DNA from 2 places in the Thermacetogenium phaeum DSM 12270 genome. Region 2 is predicted to be linked to the other one. Evidence: predicted binding sites of a transcription regulator. Region 2 holds the regulator's gene; the other holds the start of a gene.
The links. The regulator ArgR, encoded in region 2, controls arginine synthesis, uptake and breakdown. The targets are predictions, from matches to a motif close to ANTGNATAAANATACA.
Positions count from the first base shown of each region.

Region 1: a site for ArgR is predicted at 1,230-1,245, ahead of argC (N-acetyl-gamma-glutamyl-phosphate reductase). Genes of this name have one in related genera too.

Region 1 covers NC_018870.1:2,563,764-2,578,318, reverse strand. The annotation lists gene amrS (AmmeMemoRadiSam system radical SAM enzyme) at 1-914, shown strand, start outside; gene argC (N-acetyl-gamma-glutamyl-phosphate reductase) at 1,449-2,492, shown strand; gene argJ (bifunctional glutamate N-acetyltransferase/amino-acid acetyltransferase ArgJ) at 2,694-3,896, shown strand; gene argB (acetylglutamate kinase) at 3,912-4,796, shown strand; gene TPH_RS12620 (acetylornithine transaminase) at 4,842-6,020, shown strand; gene argF (ornithine carbamoyltransferase) at 6,100-7,047, shown strand; gene TPH_RS12610 (argininosuccinate synthase) at 7,383-8,588, shown strand; gene argH (argininosuccinate lyase) at 8,615-10,261, shown strand; gene TPH_RS12600 (protein kinase domain-containing protein) at 10,775-12,499, shown strand; gene TPH_RS12595 (metallophosphoesterase family protein) at 12,687-13,829, shown strand; gene TPH_RS12590 (ATP-binding protein) at 13,832-14,555, shown strand, end outside.
Region 2 covers NC_018870.1:1,631,786-1,646,340, forward strand. The annotation lists gene TPH_RS08070 (glycosyltransferase family 2 protein) at 1-134, opposite strand, end outside; gene TPH_RS08075 (copper transporter) at 158-1,039, opposite strand; gene steA (putative cytokinetic ring protein SteA) at 1,054-2,175, opposite strand; gene spo0A (sporulation transcription factor Spo0A) at 2,253-3,023, opposite strand; gene spoIVB (SpoIVB peptidase) at 3,192-4,478, opposite strand; gene recN (DNA repair protein RecN) at 4,669-6,369, opposite strand; gene argR (arginine repressor) at 6,378-6,830, opposite strand; gene TPH_RS08105 (NAD(+)/NADH kinase) at 6,867-7,718, opposite strand; gene TPH_RS08110 (TlyA family RNA methyltransferase) at 7,732-8,583, opposite strand; gene dxs (1-deoxy-D-xylulose-5-phosphate synthase) at 8,587-10,446, opposite strand; gene TPH_RS08120 (hypothetical protein) at 10,439-11,029, opposite strand; gene TPH_RS08125 (polyprenyl synthetase family protein) at 11,867-12,754, opposite strand; gene xseB (exodeoxyribonuclease VII small subunit) at 12,751-13,029, opposite strand; gene xseA (exodeoxyribonuclease VII large subunit) at 12,996-14,243, opposite strand; gene TPH_RS08140 (bifunctional 5,10-methylenetetrahydrofolate dehydrogenase/5,10-methenyltetrahydrofolate cyclohydrolase) at 14,243-14,555, opposite strand, start outside.

The sequences.
Region 1 (14,555 bases), 930 kb from region 2:
GCCGGGGTTTTTGCCGGGGGCGCCAGAACATCGAGGGAGTGCTTTACACCCTGAACTACGGAAAGATCACCTCCTGGGGGGTTGACCCCATCGAGAAAAAGCCGCTCTATCACTATTACCCGGGTGCAAACATCTTCTCCGTGGGCACCTTCGGCTGCAACTTCCGCTGCGGCTTCTGTCAGAACTGGGAGATCGCCCACGGAGACCCCGCCTTTCGCCAGGTAACGCCGGAAGAGCTGGTTGCGATCGCCATGGAGGCGCGGGAGCGCGGCGGGTCCATCGGTATCGCCTATACCTATTCGGAGCCTCTGATCTGGTATGAGTTCGTTTATGATACGGCGGCGAGGGCCCGCGGCAAGGGGCTGAAAAACGTCCTGGTCACCAACGGGTACATCCAGAGGGAGCCGCTGGCTGAGCTTCTCCCCCTGATCGACGCCATGAACATCGATGTCAAGGGCTTTACGGAGGGCTATTACCGGGAAATCTGCTCCGGAAGGCTGGAACCGGTCCTGCGGACGGTAGAAATGGCGAAAGAGTTCTGTCACGTGGAGATCACGAACCTGCTTGTCGAAGGGAAAAATGATGGTGAGGAGGAGATCGCCTCCCTTGTGGATTGGGTTGCCTCTCTGGATACCTCCATTCCTCTTCACTTTTCCCGCTACTTCCCCAACTACAAATTCGACCAGCCCCCTACCTCCCTGGAGGTGCTGCTCAGAGCGCGCGACATCGCCCGCCGCAGGCTGAAGTATGTCTACATCGGGAACGCCTGGGAGCTGGACGCCAACGATACCTTCTGCCCTCAGTGCGGACATCTCCTGATAGAGCGCTCCGGATACGGAGTAGAGATCAAGGGACTTGCTGGCGGAAGGTGCCGGAAGTGCGGGGAAAAGCTAGAGATTATTAATGAGCGCTGACCGCCGTTGCTCCTTCTTGTTGCTGCCTTGTCTGGCCCAGCCGGGCCTTTTTTCCTTCTGGAAACCACCATGCCGCCAGCGGCGGCACCAGCAGAGTATGAAAATACCCGAGGGGTCTACCGGCGAGCGACCTATGGAAGGCCGGTTAACAGAACAGGCGAAGCGAGGATGACTGGTCATTCTTTTTCGCCGAAAGTCTCTGGCCGCTTGTTCCCCGGTAAAGGGCGGGTTAAAATGCCGGTGTCGCCGCCGTACCGGGAGCTGGAATTAAGTTTTAGTTTCCTAAAAAGTTGCTTAAGTTTAATGAGATGTGGTTGTATTTTTATGCAATGGTATGTATAATAATAAGCAATGTTTTGTAGTGGGTCTCCTGTCTTAAAATATAAACCCTCCTAGGACTTCTCTTTCTGAAAAAGCGCTGTTTGGCGTTCTATGCCGGGGCTCCGGTAAAAGGCTTATCCTGCGGTTTAGGAGTGTCGCGGACAGAAGGTCTAACCTTGATTATCAGAGCATAGATAAGGGGAGAATGGGATTATGGGTTTGAAAGCAGGAATCGTGGGAGTAACCGGCTATGTCGGGGAGGAGTTGGTGAGGATCCTCTGCCGGCATCCGGAGATAGAGGAGATCAGGGTGGCCTCGCGGGATTTTGTGGGGGAGGCCCTCGACCGTGTTTTTCCCCATCTGCGCGGACATGTCGATCGGGAGATTTGGGGTATGGAGAAGCTTCCGGATCTCGCAGCGTGGGCAGATGTGGTGTTTCTGGCCCTGCCGCACGGGGTTTCCGCCCCCGTGGCCAGGGAGGTCCTGAAGAGAGGGAAAAGGGTGATCGATCTGGCTGCCGATTTTCGCCTTCCCGATGTGAAGCTGTACGAGGAGTGGTACCGAGTGCCGCACGGCGCCCCGGAACTGTTGAAGGATGCCGTCTACGGCCTGCCGGAACTCTTCCGCTCGTCGATCAGCGCGGCGCAGCTCGTAGCCAATCCGGGCTGCTACCCCACCAGCGCTCTCCTGGCCTTAGCGCCGCTTCTCAAACACGGGCTGGTCGACCGGTCGACGGTGATTGTTGACTCCAAATCGGGGGTTTCGGGGGCGGGAAGGTCGCCGAGCCTGGGATGCCATTTCCCCGAGTGCAACGAAAATATCAGGGCCTACGGGGTGGGAGTGCACCGCCACACGCCGGAGATCTCCTATTATGCCGGCGTCTTATCGGGCGGCCAAGTCGACGTCTTCTTTACCCCTCACCTAATTCCGGTAACACGGGGGATTTTGAGCACCGTTTACGCAAGAATGGAGCGCCCGATGGATGACGCATCCTTAAGGCGGATTTACGAGGAGTTCTACGCCGGTGAGGCCTTTGTGCAGGTTGCGGTCGCCGGGGAATGGCCGGAAACCAAGTGGGTCCTGGGAACGAACAGGTGCTTCCTCGGAGTCACCTCCGGCGCAGAGAGGCAGGCCGTTGTTGTGTCCGCCATCGACAATCTGGTAAAAGGGGCGGCGGGGCAGGCGGTGCAAAACATGAATCTCATGTTCGGCCTTCCGGAGGTGACGGGGCTTACAGGACCGGGGCTGTACCCTTAAAATCAGGCGGATATCCGGCTGCTGATTACTTATGGCCGTGCCAGGCTTTGATTGAAAATCTATCAGGAAAGGGGGTAGCCCGTCTTCCCGGTAGCAGGTCCCAAGGGTCCAATCTCTTTCCCGAGTCGGGGCCGCAATGTAGTAGGATTTAGTGTTGTTGACGGGAAACGGGAGTTGGCTTTGTACGATCAGAAGTGGAAAATGGTTCCTGGTGGTATAACAGCTCCGAAGGGCTTTTTGGCCGCCGGTATGGCGGCAGAGGTGCGTAAAAGGGGAAGGCGCGACCTGGCCCTCCTTTATTCGGAGGCACCCGCTGCGGCCGCTGCGCTCTTTACTCAAAACCAGGTGCAGGCAGCACCGGTGCTGGTGACGCGCGAGCACCTGATGCAGACGGAAGGGCAGGCCCGGGCTGTCGTTGTGAACAGCGGTATTGCCAATGCCTGCACCGGTGAGCGGGGGATTGCCGACGCCCGGCGCATGGCGGAGGTGGCCGGGGAGGCTCTGAAGGTACCTCCGCAGCAGGTTATTGTTGCTTCCACGGGGGTTATCGGTGAGTATCTTCCCATGGAGAAGATTGAGGCAGGCATCAGAAAGGCCGCTCTAGCCCTCTCCGTCGACGGTGGAGGGGCTGCTGCGGAGGCCATTCTTACGACCGATACCACTACCAAGGAGTGTGCAATCCGGCTGCCCCTGGGCGATAAGGAGGTAACCGTCGGGGGGATTGCCAAGGGTTCGGGGATGATCCACCCGAATATGGCGACGATGCTCGCCTTTATTACAACGGATGCGGTGGTAGAAGTGCCTGCGCTGCAGCAGGCCCTGCGCTGGGCGACCGACCGCTCCTTCAATGTCATTACAGTCGACGGTGACACCAGCACCAACGACATGGTGGTGCTCCTGGCCAACGGCAGGGCGGGAAATTCACCCCTCACTGCCGGCGATCCGGAGTTCACCCTCTTCAGGGATGCCCTCCTGGCAGTCTGTGTGGAGCTTTCCAAGATGATTGCCAGCGACGGGGAGGGAGCCTCCAAGCTGCTGGAGGTGCGGGTTAAAGGGGCACCAGGCGAAGCGGAGGCACGCAAGATTGCGCGAGCCGTGGCCGGCTCCAACCTGGTCAAGGCCGCCATCTTCGGCGAGGATGCCAACTGGGGGCGGGTCCTCTCGGCTGCCGGTGCCTGCGGTGTTCCCTTCGACCCGAACCTGGTGGATGTTTTTCTGGGCGATCTTCAGGTGGCGGCCCGGGGGATGGGCCTTGCCTTCGACGAGGAGAAGGCCCGCTCGATCCTGTCGCAGAGAGAGGTGACCATCACCCTGGATCTGCACTCCGGGGGTGGTCGGGGAACGGCCTGGGGCTGTGACCTTTCTTTTGACTACGTGCGCATCAACGCTCACTACCGGACTTAGAGGGAGGGGAAAGGGATGGTCCTGACTCCTTTAGAAAAGGCATCGATACTCGTGGAGGCCTTGCCCTATATCAGGAAATTCTCCGGACAGACGGTGGTCATCAAGTACGGCGGCAGGGCTATGATCAGCGATGAGCTGGAACGGGGGGTGATCACCGACTGTATTCTGCTGAAGCTGGTTGGAATTCATCCGGTTATCGTCCACGGGGGCGGGAAGGCCATCGACGAGATGCTGGAGCGGCTCGGGATGAAGACGGGGTTTGTGCACGGCCAGCGGATCACCGATGAGAAGACCATGGAGGTCGTGGAGATGGTGCTCGCCGGCAAGGTGAATAAGGAGATCGTCACCCTGATCAACCAGCTGGGCGGCAAGGGGATCGGACTCTGCGGGAAGGATGCCGGGCTGATCACCGCCCGCAAAAAGACCATTCCTGCACCCCCGGGGGAAGAGCCGGTCGACCTGGGGTGTGTGGGGGAAGTGGAGAGGATCAATCCGGAGATTATCGAGACGGTCAAGGACGAAGGCTATATACCGGTGATCGCCCCCATCGGTGTGGGGGATGACGGGAGGAGCTACAATATCAATGCCGATTATGTGGCGGGTGCCGTTGCCGCTGCCTTAAAGGCCAACAAACTGGTGCTCTTAACCGATGTGGAGGGGATCTTCGCAGACAGGAATGACCCGGGGAGCCTCCTTTCGGTGATCAGGGTTGATGAGGTGCCCGATTTGATCGCCAGGGGGATTATCGCCGGGGGGATGATTCCCAAGGTGGAGTGCTGTGTCCATGCGCTCGAGAATGGGGTCGGGCGCACCCACATTATCGACGGCAGAATTTTGCACTCCATCCTCCTGGAGGTCTTCACAGATGAGGGTGTCGGTACTATGGTAGTCAAAGAGTGATCGGGAAAGGGGCTGAAGGTTGTGACGGGGGAGCAGGTTATGGAGATGGGAAAGAGGTACCTGATGCAGAATTATGCACAGCTGCCTCTGGTCGTCGCCAGGGGGGAAGGAGCCCGGGTCTGGGATGCCGAAGGTCGTTGCTATCTGGATTTCGTGGGGGGACTCGCCGTCAATTCCGTAGGCCACTGCCATCCCCGGGTTGTGGCGGCCGTCAGGGAGCAGGTGGAGCAGCTGATCCATTGCTCCAACCTTTACTGGTTTGAGTCGCCTGTTGAGCTGGCCCGGGAACTGGCGCTCTTTAGCGGCCTTGACCGCTCCTTCTTTTGTAACAGCGGGGCCGAGGCCAATGAGGCGGCGATCAAACTCGCCCGACGCTACGGGTATGAGCGCGGCAAGGAGAATCCGGAGATCATCACCTTCACGCATTCATTCCACGGCCGGACCCTGGGGACACTCGCCGCTACCGGTCAGGAAAAATTTTCACAAGGGTTCACCCCTCTGCCTGCCGGTTTTCGCCACGTTCCCTTTAATGATGTGGGAGCGCTTTGGGAGGCGGTGACGCCGGATACGGTGGCCGTCCTGGTAGAACCGGTACAGGGGGAGGGGGGAGTCTATCCCGCTACCGGTGAGTTCATGAATGCCCTGGCGGAGCTGCGGGATAAGGATGGCGTTCTGCTGATCTTTGATGAGGTGCAGTGCGGGCTGGGGCGGACGGGGAAGTTTTTTGCCTTCGAGCACTACGGGGTGCGCCCCGACATCCTCACCCTGGCCAAGTCCCTGGGCGGGGGGCTGCCGATCGGCGCTGCGGTGGCGGGGGAAGAGGTCGCCCGGGCATTCCGGCCGGGCACTCACGGCTCCACCTTTGGGGGGAACCCGGTGGCCTGTGCGGCAGCCAGGGCCGTCCTCAAGGTGCTGCAGGAGGAAGGGCTCGTTGAGAGGGCGGCGAAGACCGGGGCTTACTTCAAAAAGCGCCTGGAGTCCCTCCGGAAGAAATTCCCCTGTATCCGGGAGGTGCGCGGTGTCGGCTTGATGCTGGGAATGGAGCTGGACCGGCCCGGCCAGAGCCTCGTGTCCCTCTGCCAGGAGCGGGGACTTCTCGTCAACTGCACGGCGGAGAAAGTGATCCGCTTCCTGCCCCCCTTAGTCATCGGGAAGGAGGATGTGGATCAGGCGTTGGAGATCGTGGAGCAGGCCTTGGAGGTTTTTCTTGCCGATGCCTGCTGAGCCGGGAAGGCACCGATAGTAGAGGAGGCGGGGGCAAGAAGAGATTTTATTCGATTTTAATCAAAGGGGGAAGAGAAGGATGACCGCTGTTTATCTCGACCAAAGTTTGAAAGGGCGGGATTTTCTGACCATATCGGATTTCACGGCGGAAGAGATCAGGTTGATTCTGGATGCTGCTCACTGCCTGAAGAAGGAGCTGAAAGAAGGGGTCCCGCATCCGGTTCTGAAAGGAAAGACCCTGGGGATGATCTTTACCAAACCCTCTACCCGGACGAGGGTTTCCTTTGAGGTGGGGATGGTGCAGTTGGGTGGGTATCCCCTGTTTTTGAGCGCCCAGGACATCCAGCTGCGGCGGGGGGAATCGCTGGCGGATACGGCGCGCACTTTGGAGCGGTACCTGGATGGGATCATGATCAGGACCTTTGCCCAGGATGATGTGGTGGAGCTCGCCCGTTATGCCTCCATCCCGGTCATCAACGGGCTGACGGATCTTGTGCATCCCACCCAGGTGATCGCCGATCTGATGACGGTGGAGGAGCATAAGGGCAGGCTGGCCGGTCTGAAACTGGCCTTCATCGGAGACGGAAACAATGTCGCCCACTCCCTTCTGGAGATCTGCGCCAAAATGGGAGTGCACATGACCGTTGCCTGCCCGCCCGGCTATGAACCGGACTCCGGGATTCTCTCAGAGGCACGCTCCGATGCCGCCGCTACCGGCGTGCAGCTGGAAGTGACGGAGGATCCTGAGGATGCGGTCCGAGATGCGGATGTGATTTACACCGACCTCTGGGCGAGCATGGGCCAGGAAGCAGAGCAGGAACGGAGGTCGAAGGTCTTCCGGCGCTACCAGGTGAACAGCGCTCTTTTGAAAAAGGCGGCTCCTGATGCAATCGTGCTTCACTGCCTGCCCGCCCACCGGGGTGAGGAGATCACCGATGAGGTGATGGATGGGCCGCAGTCCGTTGTCTTCGATGAGGCGGAGAACCGCCTCCACGCTCATAAGGCGATCATGGCTCTCTTGATGTAGCGGCAGGAGAAGGCCTGTCGTTATCCCCTATTGCCTGATGTTATTCCCGGCGTTCCCGGTTACCCGCTTCTTAAAAGTCAAACCTTTCCATCCGGGAGGTGCGGGGAGGAGATTGCTTGTTGGAACCTGGGCCGCTTATTATAGGGCTGATCGTTTGAAGATTTGACTATAACTTTAAGCTGAGACTGAGACCCTAATAGAATCAAAGGAGGTGCGTGCCCGCTTGCCGCGGTGCTTTTCGGGAGTCGTTTTCCCGGGAGCTGTAGGGTGAGGAGAGGTTACTTCTCTGGAGGAAGGCTGCCGGGAGCGCCCCGATTCTGCGGAGGCCGGGCGTCATAATGCAGTTAAAAAAGGTCGTACTGGCGTATTCCGGAGGGCTGGACACCACTGTGGCCATCCCCTGGCTGAAAGAGAACTACGGCTGTGAGGTCATCTGTTTTGCGGCCGATGTGGGTCAGGATGAAGAGCTTGACGGGTTGGAGGAGAGGGCGCTCAAGTGCGGCGCCAGCAAAGTGTATATTCGGGACCTGACCAGGGAGTTTGTGGAGGATTTCATCTTTCCCACCTTGAAGGCCGGTGCCGTTTACGAAGGCTACCTTTTGGGAACCTCCTTCGCCCGCCCGTTGATCGCCAAGCACCTGGTGGAGATCGCCCACCAGGAAGGAGCAGATGCGGTTGCCCACGGCGCGACGGGGAAAGGGAACGATCAGGTGCGCTTCGAGGTGACGGTGCAGGCACTGGACCCCGATCTGAAGGTGATCGCTCCCTGGCGGTTGTGGGATCTCAAGTCCAGGGAGGATGAGATCGCTTACGCCCGCTCCCGTGGGATTGAGGTGCCTGTAGCCGAGAAGAGGCCCTACAGTACGGACCGCAACATCTGGCACCTGAGCCATGAGGGAGCGGATCTGGAGGACCCGGCCAATGCCCCGCCGGAGGACCTCTACCTGCTGCTAACCCCACCGGAGAAGGCGCCGGACAGGGCAGCCTTTGTCGAGATCGGCTTTGAACAGGGGATCCCCCGGAAGCTCGACGGTAAGGAGTACGATGCGGTTTCTCTGGTGCGCACCCTCAACAGGCTGGCCGGGGAGCACGGAGTGGGGATCCTGGACATAGTCGAAAACCGGCTGGTGGGGATGAAGTCGCGGGGCGTTTACGAGACCCCAGGAGGAACGGTGCTCTATGCAGCGCACCGCGCCCTGGAGAGCCTCACCCTGGACCGCAACACCATGCACTTCAAGGAAATCGTCGCCCAGCGCTATGCCGAACTGGTCTATGACGGGCTCTGGTACTCACCATTACGCGAGGCCCTTGCCGCCTTTGTGGATGAAACCCAAAAGACCGTCACCGGAACCGTTAAGATGAAGCTTTACAAGGGGAGCTGCGTCCCCGTGGGGATTACCTCACCCTATTCCCTCTACCACCAGGGGATCGCCTCCTTCGGGTACAGTGAGCTGTACGACCACAGGGACTCCGCAGGCTTCATCAACCTCTTTGCCCTGCCATTAAAGGTGCGGGCTCTCATGAGGAAGGAAGGGAAATGAGGTTGTCGGGCAGCGGAGGAAACCGGATGAAAGGGAGAAATCGTTTCACCAGCGAGGAAATCAACCGCATCAGGGAGCTTCTGGATTTGAGGAGCCGGGCGGGCGCGGCCGGACAGCAAAGGATTACAAAAGAACTGAGAAGATTGGGCTTTTACATCAGTGATTACGATCCTGCCCGGAGGGGGTTCGGGGTTGCCGACCTGGATGACCTTATCGAGCGGGGGGTAATCTCTATTACCGGCGATCCCGCAGAGCGGGAAGAAGGGGAGGAGAAGCCGTTCAAGCTTTGGGGAGGGCGATTTAAGAAGGGTACTGCAGATGAGGCGGCGAAATTCCTCGATTCTCTCCCCTTTGACCTCCGCCTCTACCGGGAGGACATCCGGGGCTCCATCGCCCATGCCCGGATGCTCGGGCGCCAGGGGATTATTTCCCCGTTGGAGGCCGACGCTCTGATCCGCGGCCTTGAGGAGATCTTAAAGGAGATCGAGTCCGGCAGAATCCGGCCGGAGGAGAGCGGATGTGAGGACATCCACTCCTTTATTGAGGAGCGCCTGGTGGAGAAGGTGGGGGAGGCGGGCAAAAAGCTGCACACCGCCAGGAGCCGCAACGACCAGGTGGCAACAGATTTTCGCCTCTATCTGAAAGGGGAGGGCCGGGAGTTGGAGAGCCTGCTTAAGGAGCTGATCTCCACCCTCATCGGGCGTGCCCGGGAAACGAAGGAGGTCATCATGCCCGGATATACCCACCTGCAGCGCGCTCAACCGGTGACCTTCGCCCACCACCTGCTCGCCTACTGCGAGATGCTGCGCCGGGATTGCTGGCGCCTGCAGGACTGCCGTCGCCGGATGGACCTCTGTCCCCTGGGAGCGGGAGCCCTGGCGGGGACGACCTTCCAGGTGGACAGGGAGTATGTTGCCAGGGAACTGGGATTTCAGGGGATCTGCACCAACACCCTGGATGCGGTTTCCGATCGGGATTTCGCCGTGGAGTTCCTCTTTGCGTGCTCCCTCATTATGGTACACCTGAGCCGCTTTGCGGAGGAGCTGATCCTCTGGTCCAGCGGTGAGTTCGGCTTTATCGAAATGGATGACGCCTACACCACCGGGAGCAGCATCATGCCCCAGAAGAAGAACCCCGATGTGGTGGAGCTTGTGCGGGGGAAGACGGGAAGAGTCTTCGGGCACCTGATGGCGCTGCTCACGGTTCTCAAAGGTCTCCCCCTGGCCTACAATAAGGACCTCCAGGAAGACAAAGAGGCGGTTTTCGACACGGTGGATACCCTTAAAGCCTGTGTCCGGGTGATGATACCCCTTGTGGAGACACTCGAAGTAAGGCCGGAGCGGATGCGGGAGGCCGCCGCCGGTGATTTCACCAATGCCACCGACCTGGCCGACTACCTGGTGCTCAAGGGGGTTCCTTTCCGGGAGGCCCACGGCATCGTCGGGCAGGTGGTCTTAAGGTGCATCAAGGAGGGGAAGAACCTGAATGATCTGCCCCTGGATCTTTACCGGGAGTATTCACCCGCTTTCGGCCCCGACCTTTATGAGCATATCGATATTGCAGCGTGCGTGGCGCGGCGCCGTCTCATCGGTGGCCCTGCACCTGAAAGCGTGGAAAAGGCCATTCAAGACTTCGAGCGGTGGCTCGAGGAGAACCGAAAGGAGTGCCGCTGACTAATCTTTCGCCTGCCGGAGATACGACCTGTAGCTGGAGCTGTCAGGGAACGGTCGGTGTTGCCGCATTTTATCTTTCTTGTTAAGATATAAAAAGCTGGTGGCGGCAAATACAAAGCCGGTTCCGGGAATGAATGCGGCCTGAAATGCCTTTTCCTACCTCTAACACACTTAACTCCATCCGCTTAAGGGGATTAACCTCTTCCGGTATTGGGGATCGCCGGGGAAAATGTTCGTTTGGCAGAGGGGGTTGTTATAGCCCCCGTTAGCTTGACGGAGTGGGGGGAACAGGTGCAAGGAGCAGTGCATAATTATTAGGCTAGGCAGACCCTCACGCCGCCTGGGGCGGCACCTACAGAGCATGAAAATACACGGACGGGTCTACCGGCGAGCGACCTATGGAAGGCCGGGTAACAGGACAGGCGAAGCGAGGATGACAGGTCGGGATGCGAGTACAGACACCTCACCTATTGAGCTGCGATGGAATGGATTTGCTGCGAGGCCAAACGCTGATTGGCAGAAGCAGTTCGCAACATGTTACGCAGCACCCCAGAGCTGTCCCGAAGCGAGCCGTCGTCCTGTTCAGCCTGGAATCGGGAGTCGAGCGGTAGACCGGCGGGGTATGTGATCTATTTTCATGACAAAAAAGGGAACGGTCAGGCCATGAATCATAAATTGCTCGCGAACCGTTACGAAATTGAAGAGGAGATTGGGCGCGGGGGTATCGGCACCGTTTACCGGGCGCGGTGCAACTTGCTGAACAGAACCGTAGCGATCAAGGTCCTGCATCCACACCTTTCCAAAAACGAAATCTTTCGGGAGCACTTATGGCGGGAGGCCCGGGCTGCGGCGGCGCTATCCCACCCCAATATCATATCCATTTTCGATCTGGTTCAAGAAGGGGAAGACTATTTTCTGGTAATGGAATATTTTCCGGGGGAAAGCCTGCGGGATCTGCTGCAAAGGGAAGGGCCGCTGCCCCCGGAACGGGCGGCGAACCTAATGGCTCAGGTCTGTTTGGCGCTGGCCAAAGCTCATGAGCAGGGCATTATTCACCGCGACATCAAACCCCATAATATTCTGGTGAACGCCGCCGGGCAGGTCAAGGTGGCGGATTTCGGCCTGGCGGCAAATATCCACGATTCCTCCCTGGTCGATCAAAAGGGGGTGTTGATCGGGTCGGCTCCTTATCTGGCTCCGGAGAGGATCCGGGGGGAAGAAGCCTGTTTTCAATCGGATATATACAGTGCAGGGGTCGTCCTTTACGAGCTGCTTACCGGAACCCCTCCGTTCACGGGGGGCTCCCTGAAAGAAATCACCGACAAACAGCTGTACGAGGAGCCGGTTCCGGTAGACGAGATCAACCCTCAGGTGCCCCCGCTGCTGGCGGCTGTCGTCCAAAAGGCCATTGCCAAGGATCCTGAGCGGCGTTACCCCACTGCCCTCTCCCTGGCGGGGGCACTGAGGCCGTTTTGTGAAAGCGGGGATGAGGCTGCTACCCGGATCCTGAGCCCTGCAGGAAGGGCTTCCCGGGTAAAGCCTTCTCCTTCATCGTTGTTCCTCCGGGCATTGCTGTCCAGACCTCTTTTCCTGACGGGAGCTGCCTTTGTCTGCCTGGCCTTTCTGCTTTTCCTCTGGTATTTTCGGGCGGGTACAGTCGTGCCCCAGGTTCAGGGGCTGACCCTTGCCGACGCTTCCCGGCAACTGGCTGCAGTCGGTCTGTCCGTCCGTCTTCGAGGGCAGCAGGACGGCGGCAACCCGGAGGAAGGGAGGATTGTTGACCAGTGGCCGCCGGCGGGGAGCAGGTTTTTGAAAGGTCTTCCCGTTTTTCTCACGGTCGATTCTTCACGCCTCGTCACGGTGCCCGACGTCAGGGGATGGCCGGCGGCAGAGGCGGTCGAGGAGCTGCAAAAGGCGGGTTTTCGCATTGCCGGAAATCCACCTGACGGTGTCGTCGCGGCAACCGCTCCTCCGCCTCGTACCAGCCATCCGGAGGGGACTGCCGTCGAGATCTCCGTCAGACAGGTGGGAGCCCCGGGAAGAAAAACGCTGATCACGGTGCAGCTCTTGCAGAGTTCGACCGTGCGCCTGGAGGTGCAGGACGGCGCCGGCAGGCGCACCGCCTACCAGGAGAGGATGGAGGCGGGGGAATATAAGATCCCTGTTTATACTTATGGCTCGGGTGTTGTTTTCCTCTACATTGACGGCCGACTGGTCAATTCGATTTCGGTCGGCTGAAAGGAAGGGGTCCGGAGGGCGGCAGTAACCAGGTGCAACCGCTGCGGCGGTAAGCGGTCGCCCTCCTCCCGGGACGTAAATCCCCTGCCAGCTCCGTTTTTGCCCGGTGAAGGCAGGTTAATAGAGGTGGTAGTCCTTTTAAGGTGTTGGAAAAGAGAGCCGGGTTAGAATGAGAAGGTGATTCTCTTTGAAATTGCTGCATACTGCCGATGTGCACCTGACCCCTGGGGCGCCGGAGAGGATGGAGGCCTTCCGCACCGTGTGCCGCATGGTGCAGGAGCTCGCCTGTGCGGCTCTGGTCGTTGCCGGGGACCTCTTCGACAGCCCGGAGGCCGCTCTTGATTTACGGGCGGAGGTAAGGGAGTTGCTGGAGTCGGTGGAGGGAGAGGTTTTTGTCATTCCCGGCAATCACGATGCGGAGGCATTTCGTTCCGGTGAGTATTACGGAAGGAACGTGCACGTCTGCTGTGGGCCGGAAGCCTTCCGGTGGGAGGTGGACGGCGTTCCGGTCGTCGGGGTTCCCTACCTTCCGGGGAGAGAGGGGGGGGAGGCCCTGCGGCGGCTGGCCCTGCGCCAGGAAAGCTCTCCGCTGGTAGCCCTGGTTCACGCCAATTTTTACAGCTCCTCCCTGTCTGCCTGTTACTTTCTAAAAGAGAACGGGCACTCTGGTGCGGCCTGCCTATGGGACCGTGACTTCGAGGATTTCCCCCCTTCCTATATTGCCCTTGGCCACTGGCACAACCCGACGCTTCCGGCGTTTGCCGTGAACGACGTCCGGGCCGCCTACAGCGGTACCCCCTATCCTCTGGCCCGGCGGGAAACAGGGGAGCGGCGGGTTTTTCTCGTCGAGGTTTCTCCTGAGGGGGTCTTCCCGCAAGGGGTGAAGATCCCCGGGGTGCCCCGCAGGGAAAGGGTGCCCTTTTTCTTTGTTCCCGGGGAGGAAGAAAAGACCCTGGAGGAGATGCGGCTCTTTCTGGAAAGGGGCGGCAGCGATCAGGTAATCCTCGACCTGGAGGTGGACGGCTGGGTGGCTAACGTCAGTGAAGAGGCCTGCGCAGGTGAGATCCTGAGCCTGGTGGACAGGTACCGCGACCGCTGGCGGGACGTCAATACGGGGACGCTCCGCATCACCGGGGTGTCCGCCCTGCCGGGGATTGCCCGCCGGTGTCTGCAATTTCTGCGGGAGTCGGAACCCCCTGCCGTCGACGCCCTGGAGGACTGCGGCGAACCCTGCCTGAGGGAACTGGCGCGTGAGGTGCGGGAAGACCGGGAGGGGATCTACCGTCAGGCCCTTTCCTTTATCATGAGGTATCTGGGAACGGTGAAGTAGCTTTGCGGATTCTGGAGATGAAGTGCCGGCCGGTCGGCCCCCTTTTAAAACCCGTCTGCTTCCGGTGGGGGAAGAACTGTACTGTCGTTTTCGACGACAACGAGGCGGGGAAAACGGCGTTGGTTGACATAATTGTAAACATGCTTTTCCGGAGGGGCAGCGCCCAGTCGCGCTTCTGCTCCCGGCGCTTTACGGAATACGATGGATATGTGAGGCTTGAGCACCGGGGGGAAGAGATGACCTGTGAGGGGAACGCCGATCTCGACAGGCTCCTCGGCCTGCCGGCTGAGTTTTCCAGGCTGCCCATTGTCCGGGGGAGCGACCTGGCTTTGCTCTGGTCCGGCAACAGGGAGAAGAAGGGGCCGCTGCTGGATGCCTGCATCCGCCACTTTTCCGCGGACCTCGAGGAGAATCCGGCGGGTCTGGTGGCGGAGATGCGCGCCCGGGCAGGTCTCCCCCCTAAGAGGAACTGCTGGACGAAAGGTAAAAGTGAAGAGCTCCGGAACCCTCTGGAACTCTGCCGCAAAAAAGACCTTTTTCTTTCCGCTCTGTCCGCCAGGGAAAAGGCTTCCCGGGAGAGGCAGGCCGCGGCAGGGAAGCTGCAATCGGTCAGGGAGGAACTGGCATCGCTCAGGAGAGAGCGGGAGTCCTTGAAGGAGGAGCGCCTGGCGGCGCTCTGCGCCGCCGCCGGTGAATTGGAGAGGAAACTTCAGGCCCTCAAACGGC
Region 2 (14,555 bases):
TCGGCGGCCCGGGAAGCGGTATCATCTTGGGACCCGTCATCAACCACCAGCACCTGCCGCACCCCAGGTGCTTTAATTACCGCTCTAACCGTCCTCCCGATAGACTCTTCTTCATTATAGGCAGGAATTAACACGGAAATCAAGAAATGTCACATCCTTATTCCAGCGGAGGGAGGAAAGCATCGGCAGTTTCCTTGATCCCGTACTGTCCGGGATAGCCGCTCATGGCCTGGACCAGGGCAACCTGACCGAAGACGGTATCGATATTATCCACAGTCGATATCCGGGCGCTTTGATAATAGCGCATGTAAGAAATCAGAGCATTGCTATCCTCAACCCCATAAACATTAATACCCGCATCCTTCCAGACCTCAATCATATTCAAATCAAATACTTTGGCGTAATCCTGCTCCTTATCATTGCTTCCCCCGATGAGGATCACCTCTTGCAGCGGGGGGCCGTACACCCCGGAAACTTTAATAATTTCACTCTCGTCGAGAAAACGCACGAAATCCTCATTCCCGCCGCTGAGGACGGCTGCTGCGAGAAGCCGCGCAAAGTCGGGCAGGTACCTGTCGGGCGCCACCTCCTCGCTTCTTCCCAGGAAAGCAGCAACCTGCCTGTTTAACTGCTGATCTCTCAGGAGCATCAAATTAACGACCGTTATTGACCGGACATCGGCCCCTGCGGAACGCAGCACACTCACCAGACTGTCATGTTCTTTACGATAGTTGAGGTCAACTATGGCGATCCTCCGATCTTGCAATTTACCGCGCACCAAGACAGGAAGAACCGCTTCATTGAACTTTTTCTGGTTTGCCATCACTTCCTGAGCCTGGATCAATGCTTCGGCGTTTTTCTTGTTTTCCTCCCTCAATACGGTAAACTCTCGCTCGATGCTGTTGATTATCTTTTCCTGTTGTTTGGTTATGGCTTCGCTGCCGATCATCGAAGTCCCGATTACGATTCCTATACCAAGGGCAAGAAAGATAGCGACCAGGGAAGCAATATGATGCCTGATGTCAAAAATCAAGTTCAAGTCTCCTTCCCTCATCAAATCCGCAACAGCAGCTTGATCTGCATAATCAGGAGCTTGAGAAAACCCCTCGTTGCTGGCGATACCATAACGACCACGAACAGCGGGAGCATCGCCGCCAGAAAAATCTGCGCTAAGTGCCGCGGTTGCAGCCTCTGCCGATAGAGTTTGCTGACCCCTTTGGCGTCCACCAGTATCGAGCCGACCTTCAGCCTTACCAAAAAAGTACTGGCCATGCCGGAGCGACCCTTCTCTAAAAAGTCAATCATGTTGGAGTGGGTGCCAACAGCCACAATCAGCTCCGCCCCTTTTTCATAGGCCAGCAGCAGGGCGATGTCCTCACTGGTGCCGGGAGCCGGGAAGAGCACAGCCGGCAATCCCAACTTTTCGATCCTGGCCAGCCCCGGCGCCCTGCCGTCGGGATAGGCATGCACGACAATCTCGGCACCTGACAGCAGTGCTTCGTCGGAAACACTATCCATGTCACCAACGATGAGGTCGGGTCGGTAGCCGAGTTCCAAAAGGGCATCGGCACCTCCGTCCACACCGATCAGCACCGGCTTGACCTCATCGATGTAGGATTTAATGGTGATAATATCTTCATGATAACCCTGGCCTCTCACCACGACGAGGGCATGCCGATTCTGGAGCTTTGTGCGCAGGCGGGGTACGGGATAATCCCCTAAAATCAGCCCCTGCTCTCTGCGGGCATAATCAAGGGTGTTTTCCACGAATTTGGCTAGTTCTTGCTTGATATTCTTTTTCGTGGCCTCCATTTTGGCCCTTACCTCAAGTTCTGAAAGCCATCTACCCCTTGCGATTAACCTGCCACCGCAAAAGACTTCTTCCCCCCTAATGACCACTTCATCCCCGTCATGGATCTCTTCAATAACCGCGGAACCCGCCGCATCAAGAAGCGGGACCCCTGCCTTGAGTAGAGTCAGAGGACCCGCATTCGGATATCTGCCTGTAATTGATCGACTGGCATTTATTACCGCTTTCGGGCGGCAGTTAACGATACTCTCAGCTGCCAGCTCATCAAGGTCGGCATGGTCGATAACTGCAATTTCATGGGTGCGCAAGCGCTTGATGAGGTTTTTTGTCCTCTTATCAACCTTGGCAATTCCTTTAATAACCATCGTACCACACCGCCGTAAACCGTTTTTCCTCGTCTTCGATTTTAAACCAAACGCCGATCAGGTGCAAGCTGGAAGCCTCAACTGACCTTGGCTCCCACCCGCAGGCGGTCGGCTACCATGGCAATAAACTCCGAGTTGGTTGGTTTTCCGCGCTCCACGTCGATCGTATAGCCAAAGAACTTATTCATCAGCTCCACATTGCCGCGATCCCAGGCCAATTCAATGGCGTGGCGAATCGCCCTTTCGACCCGACTCGGTGTCGTGTTGTATTTCTCCGCTATCGCCGGATAGAGCTCTTTTGTGACGGCTCCCAGCAAACTTGTCTCCTCGACGACCATAATGATGGCATCTCTTATATACTGATACCCGCGCACATGGGCGGGAACCCCCATCTGGTGAATCAGGTTCGTCACTTCAACATCCAGGTTGCGCACCCGCGGCTGGGAGGAATTGCGGACCGGCTCTATTTGGTTGTTCGCCAACTGCCGCACCCGATTGGCAAGCACCTCCAGATCAAACGGCTTTAAGATGTAATAGTTCGCTCCCAACTCCACCGCTCGCTTGGTCATGGCCTCCTGCCCGAAAGCGGTGAGGATGATCACTTTCGGGCGATTGTCATCATAATCCATGGCAAGCTTTTCAAGAACTCCAATTCCGTCGAGATGAGGCATGATCAGATCGAGAATCATAACATCCGGCATTTCCTGCTGCAGCATCTCCAAAGCCTGCACTCCGTCATAAGCAACGCCGCAAACCTCACAATCCTCAACTCCATCGAAATATTCCTTTAAAATCTCACAAAATTCCCGATTATCATCGACAATCATGATTTTTACCTTACTTGCCATGCAGTTTCGCCCCCTAATAACATGGTTACCTTATTTTCTATATTTTCTCATTTGTAGATTCGACGGATGAGTACCAATATCCTGCTTCGAATTATGGAAAAAGATGGCTAAACGTGGAGCCGTGGATTTACGCTGTGGATTATTGAGGCCATTTTACTTCAGTCGAGCTCAAAGCGGAGAACAACGGGGGTAGTAGGCGGGCTTTAAAAACGGTTTTGCATCTTTATTCAGCAGCAAGCTGTTTGGCGCGCTGTTCTTCGTCGCCGGGATCAACCCCACTTCTTCCAGCATCAGCTCGGCCAGCACCCCGTAGCCGCGCTTGGGGTCATTGACGAAAACATGGGTAACCGCTCCAACCAGCTTCCCGTTCTGTATGATGGGGCTGCCGCTCATTCCCCGAATAATCCCTCCAGTCCGGCGCAGCAGATCGGGATCGGTTATTTCAATAATAAACGACTTGCCGTCGGGGCGCGGTCTGGGGAAGACAGTCTTTATGTAAATTTGAAACGCCTCGATGGTTTCACCGCTCAACACCGTAAGCATGGTAGCAGTGCCCTCATGCACCTGACTGCTCATGGCGACAGGCAGAGGATGGGAGAAAAAAGGATTCGTTAAGTCTCGATGAAGCGTGCCGAAGATGCCGTATTTTGTGTTTTTGGTGATACTTCCCGAAACACCGCTCTCATTAAAAAAGACCCCTATTTTCTCCCCAATGCGGCTCCTTTCCCCTTTTTGAATTCCCTGCACCGATGCCATGACGATCTTCCCATCGCTGAGATCCAGGGCTCTTCCGCTCTCGGAATCCGTAATCTCATGTCCGAGGGCACCGAACTTCTTCGTTTGGGCTTCATAAAAAGTAAGTGTCCCTACTCCGGCAGCACCGTCACGGACGAGAAGCCCGATCCGGTAGCGCCGCGTGTCCCGACAGAATTCCGGTTTCACCCAGTACTCCCGAAGGTGCCCCCCGCGTTTTACCTGCAGCCGGATCTGTTCCCGTTTCCGGGCCAGTTCGTCGATCAAAAAACTCATCTGAACATCGCTGTGAACCGTTGCGTTTTCGACTTTAATAATGAGATCGCCGGGCATAATTCCCGCCTCTCGTGCCGGACAGGATCCGGTACCCAGCACTCCAGGGATATTCGAATACCCTACAACCAGTACCCCGGTGGAGTTCAAGATGACGCCAATCGACTGCCCTCCGGCCATCACCTTTACCGGTGTGATTACCTGAAGGATAACTTTTTTTAGAGGAACGAACCCAAAAAGACGCAGTTCAAGCTTGAAAAGGCCTGGTGCCGCAGCAATAGGTGCTTTTTCCATTGCGGCCTGGGTACTGCCGAGCAAAAACCCCTCTTCCTCCCAGATCAGGTTTCCCTCTCCATCGTCTATAAGAGCGAAAATCCTTTTGGCAAGATAATCCGGGAAAAGGGTTCCCAGCTCAACTTTCTCTCCCACATTAATACGTATGAGAGGGGGTATCACAGCTCTTATCTGAAACAGGAAGAGATATCCGGTCACTGCAACTAGCACAAAGAAAAAAAGACCGGGAATTCTCAGGCGATCGCTGGCTTTGATGTTGCCTCACTCCTCAGTCTTTTGTTGGGCTGTTCCTCCGAGCCGTATCCTCTTAGGATTAAATTAACCTCTACCTTCCTGTTTTATTCACAGACAAATTGCTATTCAGAATCTCCCGGGCGTGCTTCCGGGCAATTTCCTTCTTGCCGGAATTACCGAGCATTCTCACCAGCTCGTCGATCCTCTCCTCCTCTTGAAGCAGGCGAACGGAAACACACGTCCTCTCCCCCGAAAAGGTCTTTTCAACGCGAAAATGCCTCTGCCCCCTCCCCGCGATCTGCGGTGCATGGGTGACACACAACACCTGCTTCCCCCCGGCCACAGCAACCAGGCGCTCGCCCACCGCCTGCAGCGTCAACCCTCCGATCCCGGCATCGATTTCATCGAAAATCAGAGTAGGTATACGGTCATTTTCCGCCAGAATCACCTTTAGTGCCAGCATAACGCGCGACATTTCGCCTCCTGAGGCTATTTTAGCCAGAGGCTTCAAGGGCTCGCCCGGGTTGGCGCTGAACAGAAACTCGACCTCATCATATCCTTTAGGCCCGGGGTCGCTTAACACCTTCCAGCCGATTTCCAGGCGGGCATTCTCCATGCCCAAACCTTCCAATTCCCTGAGAACGGCGGCAACAAAACGCTTCGCACCGGCACGCCTTAATGAGGACAGTTTTTTAGCCTCGGCATCATACTCCTTTGTCAAACGCCGGTATTCGTCTGCCAGGGCCTCCTTCCGTCCGGCTGCCCCCTCCATTCCCTCGATCTCGGCCGCGGCCTGTTCCCGAAAGGCGCAAACCTCAGCGAGGGAATTCCCGTACTTGCGCATCAGTCCCCGCAGGGCAAAAAGCCGGTCCTCCACCTCCTGGGCGCGCTGAGGGTCAAATTCCAGTCTGTCCTGGTAGGACCTCAGCCTTTCAACGACATCCTCCAGCCTGTAAACGATATCATTCAACTCATAACAAAGCTCCTCCATGGAACCGTCAAGCTTCCCTATCTCCTGCAGCTTCTGGGCGGCGCTGCTCAGAAGATCGTAGGCAGGAGCAGTTCTGCCGCCGCCTGCCAGTTCCTCCAGAGCTTCCTTGACCAGACCGGCCAGTTTTTCACCGCAGCGGAAGCGCTCCCTCTCCTGCTGCAGCTCCTCTTCCTCGCCGGGGCGCGGCTTAAGGCGGTCGATTTCCGCCACAGCGAACCGCAGATATTCCAGGTGGCGCGTTACTTCTGCCTCATGAGCCTGTTGCTGTTCGTATTCCTCCTTCACCATTACAAGGCGCCGGTACAGATCGGCAACGAGTGAACGCTGCTGCAGAACTTCACGCCCGCAGTAACGGTCGAGCAACTCACCGTGCTGGCCTACGCGCAAGAGAGACTGATGCTCATGTTGCCCGTGCAGATCCACCAGCAGTTCCCCCAGCGAGCGGTACATTGCCAGGGGGACTATCCTCCCGTTTATCCTGCAAAGGCTTCTCCCCTCCCGCACCACTTCCCGAGAAAGCAACAGGGTTCCGTCCTCACTGACGGGAACCCCGAGTTCGACCAGCTTTTCGGCGACGTGCAGGTAATCTGTACAATCAAAAAGCCCTTCAACACAGGCCTTTTCTGCGCCTGTGCGCACCAGTTCCGTAGATGCCCGGCCACCCACCAGCAGATTCATGGCATCAACGATAATTGACTTGCCGGCACCGGTTTCCCCAGTTAAAACATTTAACCCCGGTCCGGGATGAAGCTCCACATAATCGATCAGGGCAAAGTCTCTGATGACGAGCTGGACTAGCACCTTCGACCTCACCTCAATAGTGATTCCAGGCGTTCCACCACTTGAACCACCACATCCCGCGGCTTGACGATAACGAGAATTGTGTCATCACCGGCCACCGTTCCGATGATCTCCTTCCAGCCGGCATGGTCGAGGGCTGAGGCAACCCCCTGAGCAGCACCAGGGAGGGTTCTGATGAGCACCAGGTTTTCACTGAAATCAACTTTGACTACGTTTTCCCTGAAAAGCCGGCGAAGGCGCTCATTACTGCGCGGTGGCTCCAGCTTGTGCGGCCGGGCGTAGCGGTAAACATTAGGCCCAACCGGAACCTTGACCAGCTGCAGCTCTTTGATGTCCCGGGAGATGGTGGCCTGAGTGGTTTTAATTCCCCTTGCCAGCAGCTCTTCGGCCAGCTCCTCCTGTGTCGCAACTGGTTTTTCCTCTATGATTTCCAGAATCATCTGCTGCCGTCGCAGTTTCAAAGGAGTTCCTGTCCTCCTTAAATTAAAAATCTCTAACTAGCGGTTTCCCTCCCGCATCTTCAGTCGCAAAACTTCGGAAAACGACCTTCCTTTGACCTTCACCAAATTGGTATAAACAGCAGCCTTCCGGATAATCACACAATCGTTTTTCTGCAAAGGGTAACCGATCTGCCCGTCAATCGTCACCATATTCTCGGGGGAATCGGACTTCAGAACTACCCTGATCTCCTGATTGTGGGAAAGGATGAACGGACGGGCATAAAGGGAATGCGGGCAAATGGGGGTTACGATCATCACTTCCAGCTCCGGATTGACGATAGGACCTCCAGCCGAAAGGGAATAAGCGGTAGAACCGGTCGGAGAAGCAATGATAATTCCATCCGCCCGGTAGGTAGCCAGGTAATCGTTTCCAACATAGGTCTCCAGCCTGATGATGCGGGATATCGGACCCTTGTTGATAACGACATCATTCAAGGCGACAAAGTTGGCCACCCTAGAACCTTCCCGCAGCACCTCGGCGGCCAGCATCATGCGCGGCTCTATTTTATAATCACCCTTCAAAAGTTTTTCCAGGGAAGGATAGAGGTCGGGCATTTCCAGGTCGGTGAGGAAGCCCAACTGGCCGAGGTTGACACCCAGGATCGGAGTCCCCTTCTCGGCCACCTGGCGTGCCACTCCCAAAAGTGTCCCGTCCCCGCCGAGAGACATGATAATATCCACGTCTTCGGTGAACTCAAGAAGAGGACAACCGTAACTCGGCTCACCGGTTTCGATATAGCGGGGCAGAACAACACTGATCCCCCGCTGTTCGAACCATCCTTTTAAAATATCGAGAAATCTTCCGCCTCGTGCCTTTCGATAATTAACAACCAAACCTATCCGTTTCATCTTTTCCTCCCAGCTACCTGGCACCGCCACCCTTGTTCAACAGCAGATCGTGTGCTCTCAGAACAACGGTGCGAACCATTTCCGATAGTTCCCGTTCCACTAACCCTTGTTCGGAATGTTTCTCTTCTCCGGCCACCAGCCATAAGAAAAATTCCAGGTTGCCTTCCGCTCCCAGCAGCGGTGAATGAGTAACACCTTTCATGAGAAAACCGCTTCCCCTGGCATCGGCGATGACCTTTTCCAAAACCCTACAATGAGTTTCCGGTGCCCTGACAATTCCCCCCTTACCTACGAGAGCCCGGCCGGCTTCGAATTGGGGCTTCACAAGGGCGACAACCTCTCCCTCATCTCTCAGCAGCTCTCTGACGGCGGGGAAAACCTTTTCTAGAGAAATAAAGGAAAGATCCAGAGTAACAAGGTCTACCTTTGTCCCCAGCTTTTCCGGGGTAAGATAGCGCAAATTGGTCCTCTCCAGGACGACGACCCGAGGGTCGCGGCGCAGCTCCCAGGCAAGCTGGCCGTAGCCGACATCAACGGCAAAAACCCGCATAGCTCCCCGCCTGAGAAGGCATTGGGTAAATCCCCCCGTAGAGGCCCCGGCATCCAGGACTACCCGGCCGCCGATATCTATTCCGAATTCATCCAGCGCTGCATCCAGTTTGAGCCCACCCCTGCTGACGAAGGGGCAGGGATCTCTTTTAACTTCGATCTCACCCTCAGGGTCCACGAACGTGCCTGGTTTTTCAATACGCTGCCCCCGGTAGAAAACGACACCTTCCATAATCGCCCGCCGAGCCTGCTCACGGCTGGAGAAATAATTCTTTTCAACGAGAAGCTGATCAAGTCGCTTCTTCCTGCCTCCCACTCCTTACCAACCCTTCGACCTGATAAATCTGGCAATCCCCGCAGGGTCAAGCCCCAAAGCCTCCCGCAGGATGCGGGGATCCCCGTGTTCTAGAAAGCAGTTGGGCACACCGAGGCAGGCTGCTTCACCGCGATAATTGCGAGCCGCCAGCAGCTCCAGCACTGCGCTACCAAATCCCCCCGCCAGAACATTTTCCTCCAGCGTCAAGACCTTTTCCGTCTTCAGCGCCCAGTCCAGAATCAGATCCTCATCAAGCGGTTTGACGAAACGGCAGTTGACGACGGCAACATCCTTCCCTTCATCTGCCAGCATTGCTGCCGCTTCCAGAGCATGGTAAACAAGAGGCCCAACGGCAAATATTACCACGTCCCGGCCTCTCCGAAGCACCTCTCCCCTGCCGAGAGGCAGGGCCGTGGGGTCCATCTCCACCTCGATCAAGGGGCCAGCCCCTCGAGGATAACGGATGGCCACAGGCCCCGGATAGTCGATGGCACTTTTGAGCATCGCCACCAGTTCACTCTGATCCTTAGGAACCATCACGGTCATTCCCGGTATATGCCGCAAATAAGAAAGGTCGAAGATCCCCTGATGGGTTTCCCCGTCATCACCCACAATTCCGCCGCGATCGAGCGCAAATACCACGTGCAGCTTTTGCCGGGCAACATCGTGCACAATCTGATCGTAGGCCCGCTGTAAAAACGTCGAGTAAATGGCAACTACAGGAAGGCATCCGGCCTTGGCCAGGCCGGCGGCCAGGGTGACGGCATGCTCTTCGGCAATCCCCACGTCAAAAAAGCGGTCCGGGTATCGTTCTGCAAAATCACGCAACCCCGTACCATCGGTCATAGCGGCAGAGATTGCCACCAGGTAGGGATGGCGCTCCGCCAGTCGAACAACTGTGGCACCGAAAACCTCAGTGAAACTCGGAGCAGGTCCAGGAGGGTGAGGCTCACCAGTTGCTAAATCAAAGGCACCGATTCCGTGAAACCTGTTGGGATATTTTTCAGCAGGGGGGTAACCCATTCCTTTGACAGTAGAGACATGTAGCAGAACGGGGCCCGGCAACCCCTTGGCTCGCTCCATAACCTGTATCAAGAGCCCGATATTATGCCCGTCTATCGGCCCCAGGTACGTAAACCCGAGCTCCTCAAAGAGAATTCCGTTAACGAGCAGGTATTTAAAGCTGTCTTTAAAGCGCTCTACAGCTTTGAAAACACGCGGACCGATATTGGGGATGCGGCGGAGCACGTCCCTAATCTCTTCCTTGCTGCGGTAGTAGAGAGGATCGGTGCGCAGTCTGCTGAGGTAGTTTGCCAGAGCTCCGACATTTCTGCTGATAGACATCTCATTGTCATTTAAGACGACAATTAAACGGGTACCTAACTGCCCGGCGTGATTTAGGGCTTCAAAAGCCATCCCTCCAGTCAGCGCCCCATCCCCGATCACCGCCAGGACGGAGTGTTGTTCCCCCTTGAGATCGCGGGCGATGGCAAAGCCCAAGGCTGCGGAAATGGAGGTGCTGCTGTGCCCGGTTTCAAAGCAGTCATGGTCACTTTCGGAGCATCGCGGGAAACCGCTCAATCCCTTGTACTGCCGCAGCGTTTCCATTTTGTCCCTGCGGCCGGTGAGGATCTTATGTACATAGCACTGATGCCCCACATCCCAGATGATCTTATCACGTGGGGATTCAAAGACATAATGAAGGGCAATGGCCAACTCTACGACTCCCAGGTTCGGGGCAAGATGTCCGCCGGTTCGCGAGACCACCTTCAATAAAAAAGACCTGATCTCCTCCGCCAGTTTCTCCAGTTCGGGCAAGGTCAGACCGCGCAGATCAGAAGGGGCGTTAATCTTTTCAAGAATCACAATTCTTCACCTTTTTCTTCACCGGACAGAAGAACTCGTATCCTGTTATTTTTTCTATCCAAGCAGCTATCTGACCGATTCGGAACATGACCTCAGTAGCCTCATTAAGCGCAAAACCTTTACCTATCGCTTTACCTCCCACAGTCAATGCAGCGACCAGGCCTGTCATCAACGTCATCAACAAGGTCGTATCGAGACCGGGATGACCGGCAAGCAACCGGAATACGATGGCTACCCCGACGGCACCGCCGACCGTGGCGCAGATATCACCCATGACGTCATTACAGAAGATCGCCACTTGATCGGCGTTCTTGATCAATTTAACTGCCTGCCGCGCACCCCATACCTTATTGGCCGCCCTGGCATTCATGTGGCCGACGTCCGCCGCCGCAGCAGCAAAACCGATAATGTCAAATAGAACACCGATAAGTATAACAATCAATAATATGACGAACCCTAACAAAAGAGCTGTGATCCTGCCCAGTAAGAGATCTGACAGATAGCTGAAGAGGATGCTAAGCACAAAGGTTAGAAGTGCGTTGCTGAGAGCGCGGCGCAGCCATTTGCCTTGATCTGACATTCATCTCCTCCATCAATGCATAAATGCAACCGGGAAAATTATATAAAGAGGTTGGGGTAAGGTTATCACCTCATCCTCCAACCCTTAAATAACATAAAACAATATCTGCAGGTGGTCACCTGCCGGGTAAATATTGTGGCTTAGGTCTAGCAGGTTTTCCCAACGAGGCGCCAGAACGTCGCCGTTCTGGTGGTTCCCCTTTAAGCCCGTTCTGTTCCGTTGCCGGTAACAGGGCTAGATTACCACTTAGTCCACACTTTAATCCCCGACAGATGCTGCCGGCAGGGCAGACAGTCTAGGAGTTTTCCTCAACGCTTCGACCGGCTTCTAGCCTCTTTTGCAGTGAAGGTTTCAGCACAGGCTTTTTCCGCAGGGCCCTTGCGGTCAAAAAGCCTTTTTACGGCATCCACCAGCACCACTCAAGGCAGGCTACACTGCACACAGCGCTCATCTGGCACCGCATGCAGGTTTAACTCAAAGCCGTAGGTTTTATCCCACGAACTTGAGCCTCCGCGGAGAAAGGGTCAACGCCTACATGCCATTGTAGATCGCCCTTTCTCCTTAACTCCCAGCACAAGCCCCCAACTGGGCGTTGAAAGCCAGCACCAGGAACTTCATCGATGTGCCCTTGACGGATTTTTAGGCCCGCCTTTGAAGCAGGTCTCAGCGACTAGAATACTGCACCACCTGCTGTTTCCTCACGTACAGCCGGGCTTTACCGGCTTTATGCGCGTTATTATAACACAAATAGATACACTAAACAAATAACAGCAGAAGCAGTTGAACTTGTTAAAAGGCGGAACGGGCCGAAAGCCATGATGAACGCCGGCAAAGGGCTCAAGTTTGGCGAGAAAGGAGATAAAGCGCTGCTTCCCTGAGGAATTCTGCTTCCGGACCAAAAACGGCCAGGCTCATCAGACACTTTTCCACCTGGCATGCCGCCATTTCCCGCGCCTTTTTCATCCCGAACAGCCCGGGATAGGTAACCTTTCCTCTGGCCAGATCGCGTCCGGTCTTCTTCCCCAGCTTCTCCTCACTCCCGGCAAGGTCCAAAATGTCGTCGGTGATCTGGAAGGCCAGTCCGAAGGCCTCGGCATACCCGGTAAGCGCTGTCAGCTCCTTATCCCCTGCACCTGCCAAAATAGCGCCGCTCCTTATCGCCGCCCGGAAGAGGGCACCTGTCTTATGGCGGTGAATGTACTCGAGAACAGAGGCCTCTATATCCTTCCCTTCTGATTCCAGGTCAACCACCTGGCCGCCGACGAGCCCCCGGGATCCAGCACCGGAAGCTACCTCCTGGATGACCTGAAGCACTACAGAGGAAGCAAACCCACCTTCGGCGAGGCGGGAGAGCGTTTCAAAGGCCAGAGTCAGGAGAGCATCTCCGGCCAGGATGGCGATGGCCTCTCCGAAAACCCGATGGCAGGTCGGCCTGCCACGCCGGTAATCATCATCATCCATCGCCGGGAGATCGTCGTGGATCAGAGAATAAGTATGGATCATCTCGATGGCAGCTGCCGCCGGCAGCACTCGCTCTTCCTCCAACCCCAGCATCCCCGCAGTCGCCAGGGTGAGTACCCCGCGCAGGCGTTTGCCCCCCGCAAAAGAACTGTAGCGCATGGCCTCATGAATAACAGGAGGATAACAGCTGGCAGGAGGCAGAAGGGACTGCAGACTGCTGTTGATAAGGTCCGCCCTGGTGGTGAGTTCCTGCTGCCAGTTCACCGGGAACCCCCTCCGGAATCATGGTTGCCGAGCCAGGCAGGTGCATTAGATTCAAAGTCCTTAAGCAGCACTTCAACCTGTTCCTCAAAGGCATCCAGCTTCTGCACAAGATACCGCAGCAGGCCCACCCCCTTCTGAAAAGAGGCCAGGGCCTCTTCCAGAGTAAGGTCACCCCTTTCCAGATCGGCAACGACAGCGCCCAGCTTCTCCAGAGCAGCTTCGAATGTTAGTGATTCTTCTGTTAATGACTCTTCCCGGTTTTCCTGTTCTTCCACTCGGGATCCTCCTTCTTTCCCTGAACCCGGCAGCTTAAACTCCCTTTCCTGAGAATGACCGTCACCGTATCGCCGATTTCAACGGCAGCGCTGTCCCGAACAATCCCGCCTGTCTGCGGGTTCAGGCACAGACTGAACCCTCGCTCCAGCACCGCCAGCGGGTTTAAAGCATTGAGCTTCCCGGCCAGCGCTCTGGTCTCTCCGGCGGACCGATCCAAAAGCGCCCGCATCCCACTCCCCAAACGCAGCCTGAGGATCCTGATGTCCTGTTTGTGCAACCGGATGATCCTCTTTAGGTAGCCGCCCAGATTTTTTTCGGAATACGCCCGGGTTCTTTCCCACCGCACACTCAAATTAACGCTGATCGCCTTTTCCAACCTTTCCTTGAGGCGGCGGATCTTCTCTTCCAGTTCCACCCGGCAGGGAACAACCATTTCGGCGGCTGCAGAAGGAGTAGGGGCGCGGAGATCGGCAACCAGATCGGCAATAGTGTAGTCGGTCTCATGACCGACTGCGCTGACAACCGGTATTCGAGAGCGAAAAATGGCGCGCGCCACCTCTTCGGTGTTGAAGGCCCATAACTCCTCTAAGGAACCTCCCCCTCGTCCCACGATGATCACATCGATATCACAGCGTTTATTGAGAGCAGCCAGTGCCTCGCAGATCTCCCCCGGCGCCTGTTCTCCCTGCACTGCAGCAGGCGCCAGCACAACGGGCATTCCCGGAAAGCGCCGCCTGATGATCGTAATCAGGTCACGCCAGGCAGCTCCAGCAGGTGAAGTAACGACGCCGATTTTCCGGGGGAGATAGGGGAGAGGTTTCTTATGCTCCGGCGCAAAGAGCCCCTCCCTCTGAAGGCGCTCCTTCAGGTTGCAGAAGGCTAGATAGAGCGCCCCTTGTCCGTCAGGAGAGAGCTCCTCTACATAGAACTGACAGAGCCCATCCCGTTCGTAGATGCTGATATAACCCCGCGCCAGAACTCCCATTCCATCGGCCGGCAGAAATTGAAGGCGGCTGCTGCGCGCTCTGAACATCATGCAGCGCAAGCTGCCATCACTATCCTTCAAAGTAAAGTAGAGGTGTCCCGACGGATGGCGCTTGAAATTGGAGATCTCCCCCCGCACCCACAGGTCGTTTAACAGAGGGTCGGCCTCAAGCAAATCGCGTAAATATCCCGTAACCTCTCCCACACGATAGATCCGGCGCTTCAGCACTAACGAACTCCGGCTTTGCGTTTAGCCGCCTCCACGAGGTTATAGATCAGCATGATGATCCGCATCGGGCCTACACCGCCGGGGACCGGTGTGATATAGCTGGCGACTTCGGCGGCACTGTCGTAATCCACATCACCCACCGATTTCCCCTCAACCCAGTTGGCCCCGGTATCGATAACAATGGCGCCCGGTTTGATCATCTCACCGGTAATGGCGCGCGGCCTCCCGACCTCCGTAATGATAATATCGGCCTGTTTGGTATAGGGAACGAAGTCCTCATCCGGGTGCACCAGGGTCACCGCGCATCCCTTC